2 regions of the Geobacillus stearothermophilus ATCC 12980 genome follow, and region 1 is predicted to be linked to the other one. Evidence: predicted binding sites of a transcription regulator. Region 1 holds the regulator's gene; the other holds the start of a gene.
The links. Region 1 encodes NrdR, which represses ribonucleotide reductase genes. Its sites were predicted from a motif close to AACACNATATATNGTGTT; they were not measured.

Region 1 (8,200 bases):
ACAACGAGTGGGGCTATTCGTGCCGCGTCGTCGACTTGGCCAGCCTTGTCGCCGCCAAAATGAATGAGCGTCTTCATGTGAGCGCTTAAGCAGTTTTTCTTCCAATCTCGCAATCGTGAAAAGATGCGCAAAGCGTCCGATCCGCCCGTGTGGCGGTGTGGGCGCTTTTTCCTTTTGGCATGCGAAAAATTAAAAAAGCCTGTTGCAAAAACCCCCTAAACAAAGTATACTATGTTTCGTGAACTTCTTAACGGCAAAGGTAATGTGACTACTTAAAGGGTTAGGACCTCTTAGGACTAACTTTCCCCCGTGGTAGTTATACATGCCATTTTGCAACCTACAAATCTGTTTTTTATTTGAGAAAATTGGTTAAAAGGGGGACTTTCGCATGGATACGATGGGTCGTCACGTTATCTCGGAACTTTGGGGATGCGACTTTGACAAACTGAACGATATGGACTTTATTGAAAAAACGTTTGTAGACGCCGCATTAAAATCGGGAGCGGAAATTCGCGAAGTCGCGTTCCATAAATTCGCTCCGCAAGGCGTAAGCGGGGTCGTCATTATTTCCGAATCCCATTTAACGATTCATACGTTTCCGGAACACGGCTATGCCAGCATTGATGTGTATACATGCGGCCATTTAGACCCGACCATCGCCGCGGATTACATCGCCGAAAAGCTTGGCGCGCAAACGCGGGAAACGATTGAGCTGCCGCGCGGCATGCGCCCGATTGAAGTGAAAAAGGCGCACGCGCTGTAATTCCATAACAACGGAAGCAAAAGGAGCGTAAACAGGACGCTCCTTTTTTTACGCTTTCGGCGGTGCCATGGCGGCCAAAATCATGGTATGATGGTGAAAAAAAGAACGATTAGGGAGACGTGGCTATGAGCATGTGGAAAAAGTTGAAGTATGCGTTGACGAACCATTGCGAAACGCGGGAAAACCATGAGGACGCCGAGCTCCGGAGCCATTACTACAAAGCGGCCCACCGCGCTGTCATCGACGCGGTGAAAGAGCTGCTCGCTTCGCTGCCTGACGCCGAGCTGCTTTCCGTTTCCGAAGAGCGCGGCGAGCTTTGCGCCCAAACGCGGCGCGGCCCCAAGCTGTTTATCGTCGCCACCGTCATTTCCGTCCGCCCGTTTGAAACGGCGGTGGACTTTTCGGTGACGACCGAGACAAAGTTCTTGCCGTTTGATTTTGGCCGCAGCCGGGCGGTCATCCTTGAGTTATACCGGAAGCTTGACGGCCGCCTGCCGTATATCGGTTCTGGCCTCAATAGCTGACTATGGCTTGTCTGCCATCTGCCATTCCGGTATGATAGAAGATAAGAAGAGGAACGGAGTGGATGTTATGCGATGTCCGTCATGCCATCACCAAGGCACGCGCGTGCTTGACTCACGCCCGGCCGAAGAAGGCCGCTCGATTCGCCGCCGGCGCGAGTGCGAACAATGCCACTATCGATTTACGACGTTTGAGCGGGTCGAGGAACCGCCGCTGATTGTCGTCAAAAAAGAAGGGACGCGCGAGGAGTTCAGCCGGGAAAAAATTTTGCGCGGTTTGATCAAAGCGTGTGAAAAACGGCCGGTGGCGCTTGAGCAATTGGAAAAAGTGACGCAGGAAATCGAGCGCGAGCTGCGCAGCCAAGGCGTATCGGAAGTAAAAAGCGAAACGATCGGCGAAATGGTCATGGAGCGGCTGTCGCGCATCGATGAGGTGGCCTATGTCCGCTTCGCTTCCGTCTATCGGCAGTTTAAAGATATCAACGTATTTATCGAAGAGCTAAAAGAGCTGATTAAAAAAGGACAACGGTAAAAGGGCTCGAGCGGGAATGCGGCAGGCCCTTTTTTCAGCTTATTTTTCGGCCGGGAAGGCGAGAGGTGGATGGAAACGAATATGGCAGAATGGAAGGTCGGAGCGATGCCACACCATTGGAAAGAGTTGTTGGCCGTTGATCGGTATATGGTGCAAAGCCGCACTGCGCTGCACGATGCGGACCGAAAAGTGTTGACTATGCTGTATCAGCCGCTGATCGGCCATCGTGCGCTCGCCTTATATATGACGCTTTGGGGGGAGCTCGAGCTGCTTGGCGGCCGGGAAGCGACCCACCATCGGCTTATGGCGCTCATGCAGTGCGGCCTGCCGGACATTTACAGCGAGCGGCTGAAGCTCGAAGGCATCGGGCTGCTGAATACGTACGTCCACGCCCCCGAGGCGGAAGAGCCGAAGCAGTTTGTGTATGAGCTGCGCCCGCCGCTGGCGCCGGATCAATTTTTCCGCGACGAAATGCTCGGCGTCTTTTTGTACCGGCAAGTCGGCCGTCATATGTTTGCCCAGCTGAATGACTGTTTTGCCTGCCCGGTTGTGGATGAGACAAAGTTCACCCTGGTGACGCGCGCGTTTTCGGACGTATTTTCGTCCGTTCATGCTGAACAAATCGTCGCGGGATTCAATGAAGAGGCCGGGCGCGAGCTCGAGCCGCCGGATGGAAAAGTGCACATGGGGCGGGACGAGGCGTCGTATGCGCTCGATGACGGCGTGTTTGATTTTGAGCTGTTTTTTGCCGGCTTGTCGAAACAGATGGTGCCGCGCCGGGCCGTAACCGCGAAAGTGAAAGAAGCGATCAAAAAGTTGGCATTTTTGTACGGCATCCCGCCGCTGGAAATGCAAAAAATTGTCCTCGGCGTCATCGATCCGGCATACGAGATTGACATTGACGCCCTGCGCCGGGCGGCCCGGGAGTGGTATGAGATCGAGCACGGCGGCGCCGCCCCGCGCCTTGTCGAACGGGTGCAGCCGCTCGCTTACCGGACGATGGAATACATCGAGCCGCGCACAAAAGAGGAGGCGTTGATGAAGCAGCTCGAGACGATCTCCCCGCGCCAGCTTCTGAAGGAAATTTCCGGGGGAGCGGAGCCGTCGCTCGCCGATTTGCAATTGATCGAAGATATTATGTTTCAACAGCAGCTTCTTCCGGGCGTCGTCAATGTGCTGATTTATTACGTCATGCTGCGGACGAATATGAAACTATCGAAAAAATATGTCGAGAAAATCGCCAGCCATTGGGCGCGCAAAAAGGTGCGCACCGTCAAAGAGGCGATGGAGCTGGCTAAAGAGGAAGCAAAGACGTACCAAAACTGGGCGAATGAAAAAGAAAAAGGGACGCGGACAGTGCGCAAAGTCGTGCGCACCGAAATCGTCCCCGACTGGCTGAACATGGATTACAGCCAGCCGGATGATGACGACTTTGATGTGGAACAGGCGCGCAAAGAGCTCGAGGAACGGCTGAAAAAATACCGTGATGGATCGTAGGTGTAAAGGCGATGGAACGAGTAAATCAACTGTTGCAGCGGCTGTTCGGAAACGAAGGGTTCCGGCGGCGCTATGAACAAATGCGGCGCTATATTTTGACGCATCCGGACGTGCAGCCGTTTTTGCAGGCGCACGAGCAGCAGCTGTCGCGCGATGCGGTGGACCGAAGTTTAATGAAGCTGTACGAATTTATCGAGCAACATGGCCATTGCCGCCAGTGCCCAGGGCTCGAGCAATGCCCAAATATGTTGCCGGGGTATCATCCGAACTTGGTGGTCGCCGGCGGGCGAATTGACGTTGAATACGACCGCTGCCCGAAAAAAGTGCAAGATGATGAACGGAGAAGGCAGGAAGCGCTCATTCAAAGCATGTTCGTGCCGCGGGAAATTTTGCAAGCTTCGCTGTCGGATGTGGATCTTAGCGACGATGGGCGCATTAAAGCCATCCAGTTTGCAGAGAAGTTCGTGACGGAGTACGAGCCGGGGAAAAAAATGAAAGGATTGTACTTGTACGGGTCGTTCGGCGTCGGCAAAACGTATTTGCTCGGGGCGATCGCCAATGAACTGGCGAAACGGAACATTCCGTCGCTCATCGTCTATGTGCCGGAGCTGTTTCGCGAGCTGAAGCATTCATTGCAAGATCAGACGATGAACGAAAAGCTCGATTATGTGAAAAAAGTGCCGGTGCTCATGCTCGATGACCTTGGAGCGGAGGCGATGTCGAGCTGGGTGCGCGACGATGTGCTCGGCCCAATTTTGCAATACCGGATGTTTGAAAATTTGCCGACCTTTTTCACCTCCAACTTTGATATGAAGCAGCTCGCCCACCATTTGACGTATTCGCAGCGCGGCGAGGAAGAAAAAGTGAAAGCCGCCCGCATTATGGAGCGGATCCGCTCACTCGCGCACCCGGTTGAAATTACCGGGCCAAACCGCCGCGAATGATGGATAAGCGGTCAAACGGCGCGCTTACGGCGTCCCCTGACGCAAGGGGGCGCCGTTTTTCTGCGCTGGGGCGGAAAGGATGCATTCTCCGCCAGCCGCCAAGGAGCGGGGCATCTTGGCGAATGAACCCGTTGCGAATGTCTGTGCGCTCCGTCCGCCGCAGCCGCCGAGCGGCGCATCCCTGTAGGCGGGAAACGTTGGACGTTTTGCGCTTTTTTAGTCTAAACAGCTGATTGTCCCCATATATATAAACCAAGTGTTGATCTCGGAGAAGGGGGGACAGCGGGTGATCGAAATCCATTTTGACAAGGCAAGCGAGGCGGAGAAACTGTTTTGGCTGCTGAATGAACGGAAACGGGATGCCTGTCCGCTGTTTCACGCCGCTTACGACGGAAACAAGATCGTGGCGGTTTACATATACGGCGATGAGAAGCACGTGCTCGAGACGTATATCATACCAGCCATGACTGCATTTGTGCAGTCTGTCCTCGAAGACCGGCTGTTGTTGTCGATCATTTCCGGTGTCTTTTATTTTCGCGACCGCGAGGAACAGCAGCAAATTTTGGCGCTCGCCCATTCGTTTTTGGACGGTGAACGGCGCGATTATCAGAAAGGGGCGGAGTTTGCTGCTTCGCGCATGGCGCTGCTGCGCGAGGCGTGCGCTTCGTTTTTGCGCGACGGGCTGTCCTTCTCGTTTTCGTCGTTTGTCACCTTTCGGCTGAAGCCGTACATCGAGCGGCTTGAACATTATGTCGGGCTCGCGATTGACGAGTACAAATTGGAGCAAGAGTATCAAACTTTCGTGCAAATGCTGCGCGAATGCCTGGTTGGCCGGACGCCGCAATGGCCGCGCCTGTATTTGGTGCACGACCCGCCGCACTTCGTGTTTTACGACCGCCACCGCCGCGAGCTGTCGGCGGCGGAAGTGAAACGGCTGATCGACCGCCATCTCGTCGTCAGCCAGCCGATGTATATCGATTCTTCGGTGCTCGCGCCGCTTGTCTCGCTTGCTCCGGCGGAAATTGAGCTGTATACCGACCACCCGGATGACGGCATGGTGCAGACGCTGCAAAACGTGTTTCAAGAGCGGCTTCGCCTCCGCCGCCGCGCTGATTTTTCCCGCTTGTTTGTCGCCAGCGCCGGAAATGGGGAAGAATCTTGATTTTTCTTTTCGGTTCCGCTATAATATCGTACATAAATAACCGCATAGACAAGCGATGACGAGGATATGGGTGCATTTTTACGGTTTCCAGAGAGGGAAGGCGGCGGCTGGAACCTTCCTAACACGAAAAATGCGCTTACCCCCTCAGAGCTGCGGCAGCGAACGGAGCGCCCAGTAGTTGCCGCCGGTGGCTAGCCGTTATTGTTGTTGAGCCATGGCGTTGTGTTGCCATGGGAAGAAGGGTGGAACCACGACGAAAACTCGTCCCTTTTGAGGGAGGAGTTTTTTTCTTTTTTAATTATGACAAAGGAGTGATTGCCGATGCCAGACATGATTCGCATCACGTTCCCGGACGGAGCGCAAAAGGAGTTTGCGAGCGGGACATCGACCGAAGACATCGCCGCGTCGATCAGTCCGGGGCTGAAGAAAAAAGCGATCGCCGGGAAACTGAACGGCCGGTTCGTCGATTTGCGCACGCCGCTTCATGAGGACGGCGAGCTGGTGATTATCACCCAAGATATGCCAGAGGCGCTTGATATTTTGCGCCATAGCGCCGCCCATTTAATGGCGCAGGCGATCAAACGGCTGTATCGCAACGTCAAGCTCGGCGTCGGACCCGTTATTGAAAACGGCTTCTACTATGATATCGATATGGAGCATAAGCTGACGCCGGACGATTTGCCGAAAATTGAGGCGGAAATGCGCAACATTGTCAAAGAAAACTTGGATATCGTCCGCAAAGAAGTGAGCCGTGAAGAAGCTATCCGGCTGTATGAAGAAATCGGCGATGAGTTGAAGCTCGAGTTGATCGCTGATATTCCGGAAGGCGAGACGATTTCCATTTACGAGCAAGGCGAGTTTTTCGACCTTTGCCGCGGCGTGCACGTGCCGTCGACCGGCAAGATCAAAGAATTCAAGCTGCTCAGCATCTCGGGGGCCTACTGGCGCGGTGACAGCAACAACAAAATGCTGCAGCGCATTTACGGGACAGCGTTTTTCAAGAAGGAAGATTTGGAGCGCTATCTGCATCTTCTCGAAGAGGCAAAGGAGCGCGACCACCGCAAATTAGGAAAAGAGCTTGAGCTGTTTGCGACGTCGCAAAAAGTCGGGCAAGGCTTGCCGCTTTGGCTGCCGAAGGGGGCGACGATCCGCCGGATCATTGAACGGTATATCGTCGACAAAGAAATCGAGCTTGGCTATGACCATGTGTATACGCCGGTGCTCGGCAGCGTCGAGCTGTACAAAACGTCAGGACACTGGGACCATTACAAAGAAAACATGTTCCCGCCGATGGAAATGGACAATGAACAGCTTGTGCTGCGTCCGATGAACTGCCCGCACCATATGATGATTTACAAAAGCAAGCTGCACAGCTACCGTGAGCTGCCGATTCGCATCGCCGAACTTGGCACGATGCACCGCTACGAAATGTCCGGAGCGCTTACCGGCTTGCAACGCGTCCGCGGCATGACGCTTAATGACGCCCATATTTTCGTGCGCCCTGACCAAATCAAAGACGAGTTTAAACGTGTCGTCAACTTGATTTTAGAAGTATACAAAGATTTCGGGCTTGACGAGTACTCGTTCCGCTTGTCATACCGCGATCCGCATGACAAAGAAAAATATTACGACGACGATGAAATGTGGGAAAAAGCGCAACGAATGCTGCGCGAAGCGATGGACGAGCTTGGTCTCGACTACTATGAGGCTGAAGGGGAAGCGGCGTTTTACGGGCCGAAGCTCGATGTGCAAGTGCGCACGGCGCTCGGCAAAGACGAAACGCTCTCAACGGTGCAGCTCGACTTCCTCTTGCCGGAACGTTTTGACCTTACGTACATCGGCGAAGACGGGAAGCCGCACCGCCCGGTTGTCATCCACCGCGGCGTCGTCTCGACGATGGAGCGGTTTGTCGCGTTCTTGATCGAAGAATACAAAGGCGCGTTCCCGACATGGCTCGCCCCGGTTCAAGTCAAGGTGATCCCGGTGTCGCCGGAGGCGCACCTCGATTACGCCTATGACGTGCAGCGGACGCTGAAAGAACGCGGCTTCCGCGTTGAAGTCGACGAGCGCGACGAAAAAATCGGCTACAAAATCCGCGAAGCGCAAATGCAAAAAATCCCGTACATGCTCGTTGTCGGCGACAAAGAGGCGGCCGAGCGAGCGGTCAACGTCCGACGCTACGGCGAAAAAGAGAGCCGGACGATGGGGCTTGATGAATTTGCTGCCTTGTTAGCGGAAGACGTGCGGGAAAAACGGGCGAAATAAGGAACGACCTATGGCGGTCCGACGCGTTTCGGACCGCTTTTTTTCGCGCGCAGGCGGAGGCTGGAGCGCATTGTTGCGGTCAACTGAAAATTTTCTCTTGCTAACGAAGTGAGAATCCATTATAATAAAGGACGTTGTGTTTATCAAGAGCCGCTCCTTGACATGCCATCGCCAAGGTGGTATAGTGTATAAAGTGGAATGATTGCTTGTTTGTAACGAAAGCAGAAGCGCCCGCTTCTCACCTGACCGACGCTAAGAAGGCTGTTGGCAGGTTGTTACGGTTCGCCAACTTTTTGTCCGAACGTCGTGCGCGGGTGCTTTGTGCATCCGCGCTTTTTCGTTGAGAGCGGGCTCTGCCGGCAAACAAGCCAGTTGGAAAAAACCTTGGAGGTGGCTCATTATTAGCAAAGATTTCATTATCAACGAGCAAATTCGTGCCCGGGAAGTGCGCTTGATCGATCAAAACGGCGACCAACTTGGCATCAAGTCGAAGCAGGAAGCGCTCGAAATTGCGGC
Region 2 (8,200 bases), 280 kb from region 1:
TGATCCGCGCTTACCATGAGGCCAACGGCGATTTCAACCGGACGAAGGTAATCGTCCCGGATTCGGCGCACGGTACGAATCCGGCGTCGGCAACCGTTGCGGGGTTTGAGACAGTGACGGTCAAATCGACTGCCGCCGGCCTTGTTGATTTGGAGGATTTGCGGCGCGTCGTCGGCCCTGACACAGCGGCGCTCATGCTCACGAACCCGAACACGCTCGGGCTGTTTGAAGAGCAAATCGTCGAAATGGCGGAAATCGTCCATGCAGCGGGCGGCAAGCTGTACTATGACGGCGCGAACTTAAACGCCATCCTCGGCAAGGCGCGCCCCGGCGATATGGGCTTTGACGTCGTCCATTTGAACTTGCATAAAACGTTCACCGGCCCGCACGGCGGCGGAGGGCCAGGATCGGGCCCGGTCGGGGTGAAAGCTGACCTTGTGCCGTTTTTGCCGAAACCGGTCATCGCCAAAGGGGAAAACGGCCGTTGCTACCTTGACTACGACCGTCCACAGTCAATCGGCCGCGTCAAGCCGTTTTACGGCAATTTCGGCATCAACGTCCGGGCGTACACGTACATCCGCTCGATGGGGCCGGACGGTTTGAAAGCGGTGAGCGAATACGCCGTTTTAAACGCCAACTATATGATGCGCCGTCTTGCCGAGTATTACGATTTGCCGTATGACCGCCATTGCAAGCATGAGTTTGTCTTATCCGGCAAGCGGCAAAAGAAACTTGGCGTCAGAACGCTTGACATCGCGAAACGGCTGCTTGATTTCGGCTTCCATCCGCCGACCACTTACTTCCCGCTCATCGTCGAAGAGTGCATGATGATTGAGCCGACCGAGACGGAGTCGAAAGAGACGCTCGATGCGTTCATCGATGCGATGATTCAAATTGCCAAGGAAGCGGAAGAAACTCCGGAAATCGTTCAAGAAGCGCCGCATACGACGGTCGTCAAGCGGCTTGATGAAACGACCGCAGCGCGCAAGCCGATTTTGCGCTATCAAAAGCCGACAAACTGATCCGTGATACCGACAAACGGCTCGCCCGACAGTGGGCGGGCCGTTTCGTTTGGGGACAGCTGCATTGCTATGGCGGCATTGACAGAAAAGTCGAGTTAGTTTATTATATAAACTAATAGCAATGGCTGATCCATCATTCGCGGTGCATACTAAAAGTCATGACGAAAAGGATGACCGAAAACGTGAGGACAGGGAACATCACTCTTGTCAAAAAAATAAATAAACAGCTCGTCCTGAAATTGATCCGCGACCAACACCCGATTTCACGCGCCGATATTGCGAAAACGACCGGACTGAATAAAGCGACGGTTTCAGCGCTCGTCGATGAGCTGATCGCCGAGCATTTTGTCCATGAAAGCGGCATCGGCGTCTCCACAGGCGGACGCCGGCCGCTCATGCTCCGCTTTAATGCCGACGCCGGTTCGCTTGTCGGCGTCGAGCTCGGCGTTAACTATTTGTACGCCGTGGTGACGAACTTAAATGCTGAAATCATATGGGAGCAGCGGCGTTCGTTCCGCCCGTCCGAAGGGCAGGAGGCGATTGTCGGCGAGATGGCCGAATTGGTTGAAGCCGCGGTCCGCCGGGCGCCGACGACGCCGTACGGCGTAATGGGAATCGGCATCGGGGTGCCGGGCGTTGTCCATACGGAAAGCGGGACGGTGATTTTTGCGCCGAACTTGCGTTGGGGCGATGTGGCGTTGGCATCGGCCTTGCAAAAGCGATGGCCGCAATATCCGGTCATCGTCGAAAACGAGGCGAAACTGGCGGCGCTTGGCGAAAAATGGTTCGGCGCCGGCAAGGAGTTTGCCCATTTTGTGTATATTAGCGCCGGCATCGGCATTGGCGCCGGCGTCGTCCTTCATCATCAGCTGTATCGCGGGGTGAACGGGCTAGCGGGCGAGATCGGCCATCATACGATCGATGTCAACGGCGTCCGCTGTACTTGCGGCAATACCGGCTGCTGGGAAATGTACGCTTCACAAAAATATATTGAACGCCGTTTGGCCGAAGAAGGCCGTTCGGAGTGGCTGGACGACCGCTTTTCCATCGCCGCGATGGCGCTGGCGGCGGAAAGCGATGAACCGTTGGCCGGCATTTTGGAGGAAACGGGGCGTTATCTCGGCATCGGACTGTTGCAGGTGATCTACGCGTACAATCCGGAGGCGATCATTATCGGCGGCCCGCTTGCTCAGGCCGGTGATTTCGTGCTTGATGCAGCGCGCAAAGAGGTGAGGGAGCGCATTCTCGTCAAAAAAGAAAGCGAGCCGTCTATCATCTCCTCCAAGCTGAAAGAGAAAAGCTGCGCCATCGGCGCGGCTGCTTCGGTGCTTGAGGCGGTCGTCCTGCCGCCGGAATTTGAGACGGCTCCTTGACGGCCGCAACAGCAAAGGCGCCTGCCTAGTCCGGCAGCGCGCCTCTTTTTGCCGATCGCTACGCTTTTTTCTTCACTTTCCCGGTCCACGTTTTAAATCCGCCTTTTAAATGGTACAAATCGCGATACCCTTTCCGGTAAAGCATTTGTGCGGCCCGCCCGCTGCGCAGCCCGTTTTGGCAATATAAATAAATCGGCTGGTCTTTGCGCAATTCTTTCATGCGCATGCGCAGTTGGGTCAGCGGGATGTTGCGCGCCCCTAAAATATGTCCAGCCGCAAACTCATCCGGTTCACGGACATCGATCAATTGCGCCTTCCGGTAGCCGGCGCGGAACTCTTCTTCTGTCAATGCTTTGACAATTCTCTTCTGCCAGAAGTACGTAATGACGGAATACACGATGACCGCCCCGAGAATAATGAGCAATGCTTCCACCCGTCATGCCTCCTTTCGCTTTGTCCGCTATTTCCTATTATATAGAGTTGCCGCTCGGAAGCAAAGTGTTTTCGCGATGCCATTTTTCTTCCCTTGGCCGGCGTTGTTTGCTAAACTAGTAAAGGTGATTCTGAAAAGAAGGTGGAACGATGGCTAAAAAGGAAGTATGGCGCTTTATTGACTCCGGCGAGGGCTCGCCGTCGTTTAATATGGCGCTTGATGAGGCGCTCTTAGAGTGGCACAGCGAAGGAAAAATTCCGCCGACGGTCCGCTTTTACGGCTGGAATCCGCCGACGTTGTCGATCGGCTATTTTCAAAAAGTGGAGAAAGAAATTGATTTAGACGCGGTGAAACGGAACGGCCTCGGCTTTGTCCGCCGCCCGACTGGCGGGCGCGGCGTTCTTCATGACAAAGAGTTGACATACAGCGTCATCGTCTCCGAATCGCATCCCGCGATGCCGCAGACGGTGACGGAAGCGTATCGCGTCATCTCCCAGGGCATTTTGGAAGGATTTCGCTTCCTTGGGCTTGACGCGTATTTCGCCGTGCCGAAAACAGAAGAAGAAAAAGCGGATTTGCGCAGCCCGCGCTCGGCTGTTTGCTTTGACGCACCGTCGTGGTACGAACTTGTCGTTGAGGGGCGGAAAATCGCCGGCAGCGCGCAAACGCGGCAAAAAGGCGTCATTTTGCAGCATGGTTCGATTTTGCTCGATTTGGACGAAGACTTGCTGTTCAGCTTGTTTAAATATCCAAACGAGCGGGTGAAAGAGCGTCTGCAGCGCGATTTTAAAAAGAAAGCCGTCGCGATCAATGAGTTGACGAGCCGCACGGTGACGATCGAGGAAGCGAAAGAAGCGTTTTACAAAGGATTTGAAAAAGGATTGAACATCGTATTGGAACCGTACACGCTCACCGCCGAAGAGTTGGCGTACGTCGAAGAGCTGGCGCGGACGAAATACGAAAGCGATGAATGGAACTTTAAGCGTTAGGCGGCAATATGGAACATCGCTCCTGTTTTGGCAAAAACGGCATGGCTGGTCCGTTTTTCGCCGTTTTTTGTCTTTTTTTGCTTGACAAAAACGAAATGATCTGTTCTAAATCACAATATATAGTATGATTTTCGTAAAAAATCATACTATATATTGTTTTTTTCTGTTTGATATGGTAAGGTAGAGAAGACAGGGCAACATTGGCAAAAACATGAGAGATTATATAATTATATAAAAGAGGAGAGATAGGAGAATGACGGTGGCGTCGTCCGAAAAAATGAAAATCAATATTGACAAGCTGAACGAGGATATCCGCCTATTTCCGCAAGTGCATCCGATTACGCCGGATATGCACATCACCCATAAAGGCGTATCCCGTTTGGTCATGTTGGACCGTTATTCGTTTAAGGATACGGAAAAGCTGACGCTCACACCGGGCGATTTCGTTGTGTTGACGATCAAGGAGGACCCGAAATTCCCAGCCCGCGGTCTCGGTTTTATCGTCGATATTGACTGGGAGGCGAAAAAAGCGCGCGTGTTGATTGAAGACGAATACCGGCACGTGCTCGAAGGCGAGGAGGCGGAAACCGGCATTGTCCTTCGATCGCTCGACATTATCGACAAGCCGCTCGAGATTTTCTATGAGCAAATCGCCAAGCGCAATGCGACCGGGCTGGCGGCGGTGGAAAAGACCGAAGAAAAGCGGAAAGAGTGGTTCGAAAAGTTTTATCAAGAGCTCGCCAGCTTGAATTTTGTTCCGGCCGGCCGCGTGTTGTACGGGGCGGGTTCAGGCAAGGAAGTGACGTATTTCAACTGCTATGTGATGCCGTTTGTGAAAGATTCGCGCGAAGGCATTTCCGAACATCGGAAGCAGGTGATGGAAATTATGAGCCGCGGCGGCGGCGTTGGGACGAACGGCTCGACATTGCGGCCGCGCCATACGCTTGCGCGTGGGGTGAACGGCAAATCGTCCGGGTCGGTCTCATGGCTTGACGACATTGCGAAGCTGACCCACCTTGTCGAGCAAGGTGGCTCCCGCCGCGGCGCCCAAATGATTATGCTGGCCGACTGGCACCCGGACATTATCGAATTCATCGTCTCGAAAATGCAAAACCCGCGCATTTTGCGCTACCTGCTTGAAAATATGGAAGACGAGGGCATCAAAAAAGCAGCGCGCGACAAACTGAAATTCACGCCGCTCACCGAGCGGGAGCGAACGATGTACGAAGCGATCGTCCGGTACAAAAACGCGCCTGACTACGGCGGCTTCACAGAGGAAATTATCAAAGATGCCGAAGAAAAACTGCGCACCGGCGGTACATACACGGTGCACAACCCGGACTTTTTGACCGGTGCGAACATTTCCGTCTGCTTGACGAAAGAATTCATGGAAGCGGTCGAAAAGGACGAAGAATACGCGCTGCGCTTCCCGGACGTAGAAACGTATTCTGAAGAAGAAATGCGCATTTACAATGAAAAATGGCATGAAGTCGGCGATGTGCGCGAATGGGAACAAATGGGCTACCGCGTCCGCGTCTACCGGAAAATCCGCGCCCGCGAGCTTTGGAAGTTGATCAACATTTGTGCGACGTATTCAGCCGAGCCGGGCATTTTCTTCATCGACAATGCCAATGAAATGACGAACGCTCGCGCGTACGGACAAAAAGTCGTGGCGACCAATCCGTGCGGGGAACAGCCCCTTGCGCCATATTCGGTCTGCAACTTGGCCGCCATTAACTTGGCGAACATGGTAGACAAAGAGCGGAAAGTCGTGGACTATGAAAAACTGAAGCGTACGGTTGAAATCGGGGTGCGGATGCAAGACAACGTCATTGATGCTACGCCATACTTCCTTGAGGAAAACAAAAAACAGGCGCTCGGCGAGCGCCGCATCGGCCTTGGCGTCATGGGGCTTGCCGACTTGCTCATTTACTGCGAAAAAGCGTACGGCTCCGAGGAAGGAAATCAACTTGTGGACGAACTGTTCCGCACGATCGCCACGACCGCTTACCGGGCCTCGATCGAGCTGGCGAAAGAAAAAGGCAGCTTCCCGTTTTTGGTCGGCGAAACGGAAGAAGAAACGCAAAAGTTGCGCGAAGCGTTCATCAACACCGGTTACATGAAACGGATGCCGGATGACATTCGCCAAGATATTTTGAAATACGGCATCCGCAACTCACACTTGCTGACGGTGGCGCCGACAGGATCGACGGGAACGATGGTCGGCGTCTCAACCGGGCTGGAGCCGTACTTCTCGTTCTCGTACTACCGGAGCGGGCGCTTGGGTAAATTTATCGAAGTGAAAGCGGACATTGTCCAAGAATATTTGGACAAACATCCGGAAGCCGACCCGAACCATTTGCCGCCTTGGTTTGTGACGGCGATGGACTTGCCGCCGGAAGCGCACGCCGATGTGCAATGCATCATTCAGCGCTGGGTCGACTCGAGCTTGTCGAAAACGGTCAACGCGCCGAGAGGCTACACCGTCGAGCAAGTGCAAAAAGTGTACGAGCGTTTATGGCGCGGCGGCGCGAAAGGCGGCACCGTCTACGTCGACGGCAGCCGCGATGCGCAAGTGTTGACGTTGAAAGCGGAAGAAAACCGGATCGAAGAACAGCTAGAACTGCTTCCAGAAGAACAAGAGGAAAAAGAAACAAAACGCGCCGTCGTGCTTGTCGATACGATTCAAGATGTGCGCGCCACCGATGTGACGATCGGCTCCGAAATCGGCAACATTTGCCCGATTTGCCGCGAAGGAACGGTTGAAGAGATCGGCGGCTGCAACACGTGCACGAACTGCGGCGCCCAGCTGAAGTGCGGCCTGTAATGGTGATACGGATGGGTTTGGATGGATGAAACGCTGGTTTCCGTAGAGGAACCGGCGTTTTTTTACATAAAAGGCAAAAGCCAAGATGTAGTGGTAAAAGGAGGGAACGAAAGGGGGAGCGTCATGATTGTTCATGTCGTAAAGCGCGGGGAGACGCTTTGGCAGTTGGCTCAGCGTTACGGCGTTCCACTCGAGCGGATTGTCGCCGCCAATGAACTGAGCGACCCGAACCGGCTAGCCCCATTCGCTACGGGGCGTCCATCCAATACGATGCGGCGGCCGCCTCGCCGTTTTACCGCTATACAGATGAACAAGGGCGACAACATGAAGTGTGGTTTGAGGACGCCCGCAGCGCGTTGGCGAAATTTGACTTGGTGAAAGAATACGGATTGCGCGGAATCAGCTACTGGGTGCTCGGGTATCCGTATCCGGAAAACTGGGTGCTGTTGGAAGACAATTTCCGCATTCGCAAGCGTGGGTAAGCTAAGCAGTTAGAGCGTATGCGCCGGTCATCGGGCATACGCTTTTATTTTGTTTCTTGGAGTTCGAGCCGCTTTTTGAGTTGATACATTTCCAGATCGTGCTGGCCGATCTTATGATTTAAATATTCAATCGCAATGTTCGCGTTACGCCAATCATGTGACAGTATCTCGAACATACGCCGATGCTCAGCCAGCTCGTCCTCGATTTTTTTGAAATGGCTGCGCGTTTCGATGATGAAATGGTCCAACTTTTCCTCGAGGCGCTGTTGTCGTTCTTCGAGGCGCTGTTGTCGTTCTTCGAGGCGTTGTTGCCGTTCTTCGAGGCGCTGTTGTCCGGCTTCTAGTCGGTCGAGGCGTTCATGAATCGGCTGCAACTCCTCTTTCAGCACTGAGCGAAGCAATTCGACAAGCTCGTGAGACATTCTGCATCCCCCCTTTCAGCTTAGTTTTATTGTATCATTGCGTTTATGAGCTGTCATGGCAAATCGCAAAGGAGTACGAATGTTTTGAAAGGAGTGGATTTATCTAGTTTGACGTTTGAGCTCATCCAGCATCGGTTTACCAAGCCGGCCAAGCGGGTCATCGAGCAGCGTTACCCGAAAACCAAGCTCGATTTGGACGAATCGAAGCGCAAGTATAAGTGGGGGCGGTACGGCATCGGCAAATACGTGTATCGTGACGAGGAGGCGCAGGAGCTGGAGGAAACGATGCGTTCGTACATTACCCGCTTTTTCCCGGCGGCTGAGGTGCAGTATTTTACGTAATGCCCCTTTTATGGTACAATAGAAATGATTGCTCTTTTTGTCTGCCAAAAGGGCCGACGCATCGGAGTGACGGTATAGGCCGGGGGATTTGCTGGCGGCAGGCAAACGTTGCAGGAGGGGACAAACGTTGCCGACACCGAGCATGGAAGATTATATTGAACAAATTTACTTGTTGATTGAAGAAAAAGGCTATGCCCGCGTTTCGGACATCGCGGAAGCGTTGTCCGTTCACCCTTCTTCAGTGACGAAAATGGTGCAAAAGCTCGATAAAGATGAATATTTGGTGTATGAAAAGTACCGCGGCCTTGTC

Region 2: QSJ10_RS10155 (vitamin B12-dependent ribonucleotide reductase) is a predicted target of NrdR. The motif match lies at 3,927-3,944, and genes of this name have one in related genera.

Annotation. Positions count from the first base shown of each region.
Region 1 is NZ_CP128494.1:2,144,183-2,152,382, reverse strand. Features, by position in the region: partial or broken gene QSJ10_RS15650 (glyceraldehyde 3-phosphate dehydrogenase NAD-binding domain-containing protein) at 1-89, shown strand, start outside; gene speD (adenosylmethionine decarboxylase) at 389-763, shown strand; gene QSJ10_RS11655 (hypothetical protein) at 889-1,287, shown strand; gene nrdR (transcriptional regulator NrdR) at 1,355-1,816, shown strand; gene QSJ10_RS11645 (replication initiation and membrane attachment family protein) at 1,922-3,313, shown strand; gene dnaI (primosomal protein DnaI) at 3,325-4,257, shown strand; gene ytxC (putative sporulation protein YtxC) at 4,544-5,419, shown strand; T-box leader at 5,466-5,691, shown strand; gene thrS (threonine--tRNA ligase) at 5,741-7,684, shown strand; ribosomal protein L20 leader region at 7,898-8,029, shown strand; gene infC (translation initiation factor IF-3) at 8,025-8,200, shown strand, end outside.
Region 2 is NZ_CP128494.1:1,865,930-1,874,129, reverse strand. Features, by position in the region: gene gcvPB (aminomethyl-transferring glycine dehydrogenase subunit GcvPB) at 1-1,022, shown strand, start outside; gene QSJ10_RS10170 (ROK family transcriptional regulator) at 1,205-2,395, shown strand; gene QSJ10_RS10165 (rhodanese-like domain-containing protein) at 2,454-2,828, opposite strand; gene QSJ10_RS10160 (lipoate--protein ligase family protein) at 2,978-3,817, shown strand; gene QSJ10_RS10155 (vitamin B12-dependent ribonucleotide reductase) at 4,071-6,644, shown strand; partial or broken gene QSJ10_RS10150 (spore gernimation protein) at 6,887-7,126, shown strand; gene QSJ10_RS10145 (coiled-coil domain-containing protein) at 7,171-7,548, opposite strand; partial or broken gene QSJ10_RS10140 (spore photoproduct lyase family protein) at 7,633-7,890, shown strand; gene mntR (transcriptional regulator MntR) at 8,018-8,200, shown strand, end outside.